DNA from 2 places in the Caulobacter sp. P1_D6 genome. Region 2 is predicted to be linked to the other one. Evidence: predicted binding sites of a transcription regulator. Region 2 holds the regulator's gene; the other holds the start of a gene.
What was found. The regulator HrcA, encoded in region 2, represses chaperone genes, less so after heat shock. The targets are predictions, from matches to a motif close to GTTAGCANTCNNNNNNNNNGANTGCTAAC.
Positions count from the first base shown of each region.

Region 1: a site for HrcA is predicted at 2,043-2,071, ahead of groES (co-chaperone GroES). Genes of this name have one in related genera too.

Region 1 covers NZ_JBFUAW010000037.1:53,394-56,779, reverse strand. Annotated here, with positions in the region: gene groL (chaperonin GroEL) at 1-1,633, opposite strand, end outside; gene groES (co-chaperone GroES) at 1,690-1,980, opposite strand; gene AC1DYP_RS19565 (protease inhibitor I42 family protein) at 2,201-2,584, shown strand; gene AC1DYP_RS19560 (VOC family protein) at 2,584-2,994, shown strand; gene AC1DYP_RS19555 (DUF4345 family protein) at 3,132-3,386, shown strand, end outside.
Region 2 covers NZ_JBFUAW010000025.1:80,223-83,608, reverse strand. Annotated here, with positions in the region: gene rph (ribonuclease PH) at 125-841, opposite strand; gene hrcA (heat-inducible transcriptional repressor HrcA) at 964-2,040, shown strand; gene grpE (nucleotide exchange factor GrpE) at 2,051-2,668, shown strand; gene AC1DYP_RS15500 (low molecular weight protein-tyrosine-phosphatase) at 2,715-3,197, opposite strand; gene msrA (peptide-methionine (S)-S-oxide reductase MsrA) at 3,308-3,386, shown strand, end outside.

The DNA of each region.
Region 1 (3,386 bases), on a different contig from region 2:
CGCCCATGCCGCCCATGCCGCCGCCGGGAGGGCCGCCAGCGCCGCCGCCCTTCTTGGGGGCTTCGACGATCGCGGCTTCCGTGGTGATCAGCAGGCCGGCCACCGAGGCGGCGTCCTGCAGAGCGGTGCGGACAACCTTGGCCGGGTCGATGACGCCGTCGACGATCAGGTCGACATACTGCTCGGTCTGGGCGTTGAAGCCGAAGGTCGGGCTGTCGTTTTCCAGGATCTTGCCGACCACGATCGAGCCTTCGACGCCGGCGTTCTCGGCGATCTGACGGATCGGAGCCTGCAGGGCGCGACGGACGATCGCGATGCCGGCGGTCTGGTCGTCATTGTCGCCGACCAGGGTCGCCAGGGCCTTGGAGGCCTTCAGCAGAGCCACGCCGCCGCCCGGGACGATGCCTTCTTCCACGGCCGCGCGGGTCGCGTTCAGGGCGTCGTCGACGCGGTCCTTCTTTTCCTTCACTTCGACTTCGGTCGAGCCGCCGACGCGGATGACCGCGACGCCGCCGGCCAGCTTGGCCAAACGCTCTTGCAGCTTTTCCTTGTCGTAGTCCGAGGTGGTGTCCTCGATCTGCTTCTTGATCTGCGAGATGCGGGCTTCGATGGCCGACTTCTCACCGACGCCGTCCACGATGGTGGTGTCGTCCTTGGTGATGGTGACCTTCTTGGCCTTGCCCAGCATGTCGAGCGAGACGTTCTCGAGCTTGATGCCCAGGTCTTCGCTGACGACTTGAGCGCCGGTCAGGATGGCCAGGTCTTCCAGCATCGCCTTGCGGCGATCGCCGAAGCCCGGAGCCTTGACGGCGGCGACGCGGAGACCGCCGCGCAGCTTGTTGACCACCAGGGTGGCCAGGGCTTCGCCCTCGACGTCCTCGGCGATGATCACCAGCGGACGGCCCGACTGGACGACGGCTTCCAGCACCGGCAGCAGCGGCTGCAGCGACGAAAGCTTCTTTTCGAACAGCAGGATGAGCGGCTCTTCGAGCTGAACTTCCATCTTGTCGGCGTTGGTGATGAAGTACGGCGACAGGTAGCCGCGGTCGAACTGCATGCCTTCGACGACGTCGAGTTCGGTCTCGGCGGTCTTGGCTTCCTCGACGGTGATGACGCCTTCGTTGCCGACCTTGTCCATGGCCTTGGCGATCATCTCGCCGACGTCCTTGTCACCGTTGGCCGAGATGGTGCCGACCTGGGCGATCTCGTTGTTGGTGGTGACCTTCTTCGACGACGCCTTGATGGAGTCGACGACGACGTGGACGGCCTTGTCGATGCCGCGCTTCAGGTCCATCGGGTTCATGCCGGCGGCGACCGACTTGAGGCCTTCTTGCACGATGGCTTGGGCCAGGACGGTGGCGGTGGTGGTGCCGTCGCCGGCCTTGTCGTTGGTCTTGGAGGCCACTTCGCGGATCATCTGCGCGCCGAGGTTCTCGAACTTGTCAGCCAGTTCGATTTCCTTGGCGACCGAGACGCCGTCCTTGGTCGAGCGCGGGGCGCCGAAGGACTTTTCGATCACGACGTTGCGGCCCTTGGGGCCCAGGGTCACCTTCACCGCGTTGGCGAGGATGTTGACGCCGCGCAGCATCTTGTCGCGCGCGTCCGAGGAGAAATAAACGTCTTTAGCGGCCATTTGAGAGCCCTTCTAAAAGAGAAACTTGGGTTCGAAAGCGGTGAGCAGTCGGGCCTTTAGGCCTCGACGATGCCCAGGACGTCGCTTTCCTTCATGATCAGCAGATCCTGGCCGTCCACCTTCACTTCGGTGCCGGACCACTTGCCGAACAGGATGCGGTCGCCGGCCTTCACGTCGAGAGCGACGATGTCGCCCTTGTCGTTGCGGGCGCCGGGGCCGACGGCGACGACTTCGCCTTCCTGCGGCTTTTCCTTGGCGGTGTCGGGGATGATGATCCCGCCCTTGGTCTTGGTTTCTTCTTCGACACGCTTCACGAGGACGCGGTCGCCGAGGGGGCGAAATTTCATGGGTCGATCTCCGTCGGGACGGTTTTAAAGATATGGTCCGTCGGCAAGCGGGGAGCGTCGCTGTTAGCAGTCGCTCCCATCGAGTGCCAACGCCGGGCTGGAGTTAGGACCGGCGGCGGGGGGAGTCAAGGACGACGGCTCTCGATTTGCTGTGGGCGAAATCGGTCCCGGGCCGCACGATGATCCGGCGACGGACAGAGATAGGGACGAAGGCGGCGACATGAAGACGATCTCGATCCTGGCGACCCTGCTTCTTCTCGGCGCCTGCGCCACGCCCGCGCCCACGCCGCTGCGCACGGTGACCGACGTCGACGCCGACGCCGGGGTGGTCGAGCTTGTGACCGGCCAGGACCTGGAGATCGCCCTGCCGCTGAACGCCGGCACGGGCTATGCGTGGCGGCTGGACCACGAGGCCCCGCCCCTGCTGGCCGGCGGCTCCAGCTTCGAGACCGAGGCCAAGGCGCCGGGCGCGCCGGTCCGCGCGGTCTATCGCTACACGGCCGCCGGGCGCGGCCGCGCCGACCTCTCCTTCACGCTCAAGCGGCCGTGGGAGGCCGACCAGCCCGGCGACCGCAAGGTCGTCTTCCATATAAGGGTGCGCTGATGATCGATCATATCGGACTGCGGGTCACGGACCTGGCCCGGTCGAAGGCCTTCTACGACGCGGCCTTCGCGCCGCTGGGCATCGACGTGGTGATGAGCATCGGCCCCGAGATCACCGGCGGTTCCGAAGTGCTGGGCTACGGCCCCAGCGCCGACGGCCGCGACATCCAGGCGGGCAAGCCCAGCTTCTGGATCAGCCAGGAAGAGGCCCTGACCGGGCCGATGCACATCGCCTTCGTCGCCAAGACCCGCGCGGCGGTCGACGCCTTCCACGCCGCCGCCCTGGCGGCCGGCGGCAAGGACAACGGCCCGCCCGGAGTTCGGCCGCATTATCACCCCAACTACTATGGAGCTTTCGTGTTCGACCCGGACGGCCGCAATGTCGAAGCCGTTTGCCATGCGCCCGCCTAGAGCGTGACAGCCGAAAGTGGATGCCGGTTTCGGCGCCTGTCACGCTCTAAATGTTTGAACTAGAGCCTGTTCATCCGTTTCTGATTCCATCAGAAACGGACAGGCTCTAGAGGGTTGGAGACCAGACCAGCGTGACCATTTCGAGCTATGGCCTTTCCCTCATCCTGGCGATGATCGCCTGCGTGATCGGCGGGGTGTTGGGCGGCCTGACCCTGGTGCGGCCAGGTTCGGTGCTGGGGCTGACCGCCCTGGAAGGCGCCGACGACGAGGCCTCCGCCGCTCCCCTGACCGGGGGAAAGACCGAGGGCCGGGCCCTGGGCGGCCTGCTGATCCTGTCGCACGCCACGGCGGCCCTGTTCCTCGGCTACCAGTCGAACGTGGGCGCGGCCATG
Region 2 (3,386 bases):
CGGGCCTTGTGCCCGGAACCCCTCGTTCAGCTGACGGTGAAGCGCCTTGGCGCGCCGGCGCGCCACACCCCTGCCCTTGCGGCGGACAGAGGGGTCCCGGGCACAAGGCCCGGGATGACGAGGATTATTTGGAAACCGCCTCGCGTTGCTTCACGAACAGCTCGCCGATGCCCTTTTCCGCCAGGGCGAACAGGGCGTCGAACTCGGCGCGGGTGAAGCCGCGCTTCTCGCCGGTGGCCTGGACCTCGACGATGTCGCCGGTATCGGTCAGCACGAAGTTGCTGTCGGCCTCGGCGCTGGAGTCTTCCTCGTAGTCGAGGTCGAGCACCGGGGTGTCCTTGAACACGCCGCAGGAGATGGCCGCGACCTGGCCCAGGATCGGGTCGGTCTTCAGCACGCCTTCCTCGATCAGGTAGTTGACCGCGATGCGCAGGGCGACCCAGGCGCCGGTGATGGCGGCGGTGCGGGTGCCGCCGTCGGCCTGGATGACGTCGCAGTCCAGGCTGATCTGGCGTTCGCCCAGGGCCTTCATGTCGACGACGGCGCGCAGGGAGCGGCCGATCAGGCGCTGGATTTCCTGGGTGCGGCCGCTCTGCTTGCCCTGGGCGGCCTCACGCCGGCCGCGGGTGTGGGTGGCGCGGGGCAGCATGCCGTACTCGGCCGTGACCCAGCCGGCGCCCTTGTTGCGCATCCAGCCCGGGACGCTTTCCTCGACCGTGGCGGTGACCAGCACCTTGGTGTGGCCGAAGCTGACCAGGCACGAGCCCTCGGCATAGCGGTTGACGCCGGTTTCCAGCGTGACTTCGCGCGTTTGGTCTGGGGCGCGTTCGGACGGACGCATGGGAAACTCCGGGGCTTTGCGTGATAGGATGGGGCCGCTTATCCTAGTTAAGACGGTCGTCCAATCCCGTCGAAACCCGAGGGGACCTCCCCCGGGACCCTGGCGGCGCGTTCGAAGGCTACATGACACAGCTCTTTTCGGGGTTTTCCGCTCAGACTCCCAGCCTCACGGACCTGGACGCCCGCGCCCGCGACATCTTCCGGCGAGTCGTGGAATCCTATCTGGAGACCGGCGAACCCGTCGGTTCGCGGACCATTTCGCGCGGCGGGGTGCAGTTGTCGCCGGCCTCGATCCGCAACACCATGCAGGACCTGGCCCAGTTGGGCCTGCTGGACGCCCCCCACACCAGCGCCGGCCGCATCCCCACGCACGCGGGCCTGCGGATGTTCGTCGACGGCCTGCTGGAGGTGGGCGACATCGGCGAGGAGGAGCGGCGGATGATCGAGTCGCGCCTGTTCGCCCACGGCCGCTCCTTCGAGGAAGCCATGGGCGAGGCCAGCGCCATCCTGTCGGGCCTGGCCGGCGGGGCCGGCGTGGTGGTCGCCCCGGTCCGCGAGGGCGGGGTCAAGCACGTGGAGTTCGTGGCCCTGGGCGCCGACCAGGCCCTGGCGATCATGGTGTTCGACGACGGCACGGTCGAGAACCGGCTGATGAAGCGCGCGGCCGGCGTCACCCCAGCCTCGCTGCAGGAGGCCTCCAACTTCCTCAACGCCCGCCTGCGCGGCCGCACCCTGAACGAGACCAAGCTCGAGATGGCCGCCGAGCTGGACACCGCCCGGCGTGAACTGGACGCCGCGGCGGCGCGTTTGGTCGAGGACGGCCTGGCCGCCTGGAGCGGCGGCGACGACCCCGACCGCGCCCTGATCGTCCGCGGCAGGGCCAATCTGCTGGCCGACGCCAGCGCCCGGGAGGACCTGGAGCGCGTGCGGCGGCTGTTCGACGATCTGGAGCAGAAGGGCCAACTGATCGGCCTGCTGGACGACGTCCGCACCGCCGAGGGCGTGCGCATTTTCATCGGGGCCGAAACGCGACTCTTTTCGCTTTCGGGTTCCTCCCTGATCGCGGCGCCCTATATGACGGGCCGACAGAAGGTGTTGGGGGCGATCGGCGTGATCGGCCCCACCCGCTTAAACTATGCCCGGGTGATCCCGCTGGTGGACTACACCGCCCGCGTGCTCGGCCGGATGATGGACGGATAAGGACTGAGAGATGACCGACGAACAAACGCCGGCCGAAGACGTGGCCTTCGAGGCCGACGACGCGTCGCAGGAAATCGAGGCGCTGAAGCTGGAAGTGGCGGCCCTGAAGGATCAGGCGCTGCGCTACGCGGCCGACGTCGAGAACACCAAGCGCCGGGCCGAGCGCGAGATGAACGACGCCCGCGCCTACGCGATCCAGAAGTTCGCCCGCGACCTGCTGGGCGTGGCCGACAACCTGTCGCGCGCCACGGCCCTGAGCCCGCGCGACTCGCAGGATCCGGCGGTGACCAACTACATCATCGGCGTCGAGATGACCGAGAAGGAGCTGCTGGGCGCCTTCGAACGCAACGGCCTGAAGAAGATCGACCCGACCAAGGGCGAGAAGTTCGACCCCCATCTGCACCAGGCGGTGATGGAGCAGCCCTCGGACGAGGTCGCCGCGGGCGGCGTCATCCAGGTGCTGCAGGCCGGCTACGAGCTGATGGGCCGCCTGGTCCGTCCGGCCATGGTCGCCGTGGCCGCCAAGGGCTCGAAGGGCCCGGACTCGCCGGCCGAACCGACGGCGGGCGCCAATCCGTACGCCGGCAACGGCGCGGATACGGGCGGGACGTTCGACACCAAGGCCTGACCTTGAATGTCCCGCTCATCCCGGCGAAGGCCGGGATGAGCGGGATTTAGGGTTGGGCCTCGATCCGATCCGCCAGCCCCTTCGCCCCCGCCACGGCGTCGGCCCACGTGATGTCGAAGTCCGCGTCGTCGCCGTAGTACGGGTCGGCCACCGACTTGCCTTCTCGACCCTCGACCACGTCCAGCAACAGCAGCAGCTCCGCCGTCGCATCGGATGGCCGGATCCGCTTGAGGTCCGCGAGATTGTCGCGGTCCAGCGCGACGACGTGGGTGAAGCGACGAAAATCTTCCGGCTTCACCTGACGTCCGCGATAGCCGCCGATGTCGATCCCTTGCCGCAGCGCCACCGCCTGGGCCCGGCGGTCCGGCGGATGGCCGACGTGCCAGCCGCCCGTGCCCGCCGAATCGATCTCGACCTCCAGGCCCCGACGCTCGGCCTCCGCGCGGAAGGCGGCCTCGGCCAGGGGCGAGCGACAGATGTTGCCCAGGCAGACGAACAGGACAGAGGGCAGGACGGCGGCGCGCTTCACGGATGAGCCTTCAACAACGGGACTTCGGAAAGAAATGGGCCGCTTGCGCGCGACCCCGACAGGGCCAACATGTAGCCTCGCCCATTCCCCTGACGAAAGGCCGTCTTCCCATGACCACCCAAACCGCGATCCTCGCCGGCGGCTGCTTCTGGGGCGTCCAGGACCTGCTGCGCCGCTATCCGGGCGTGC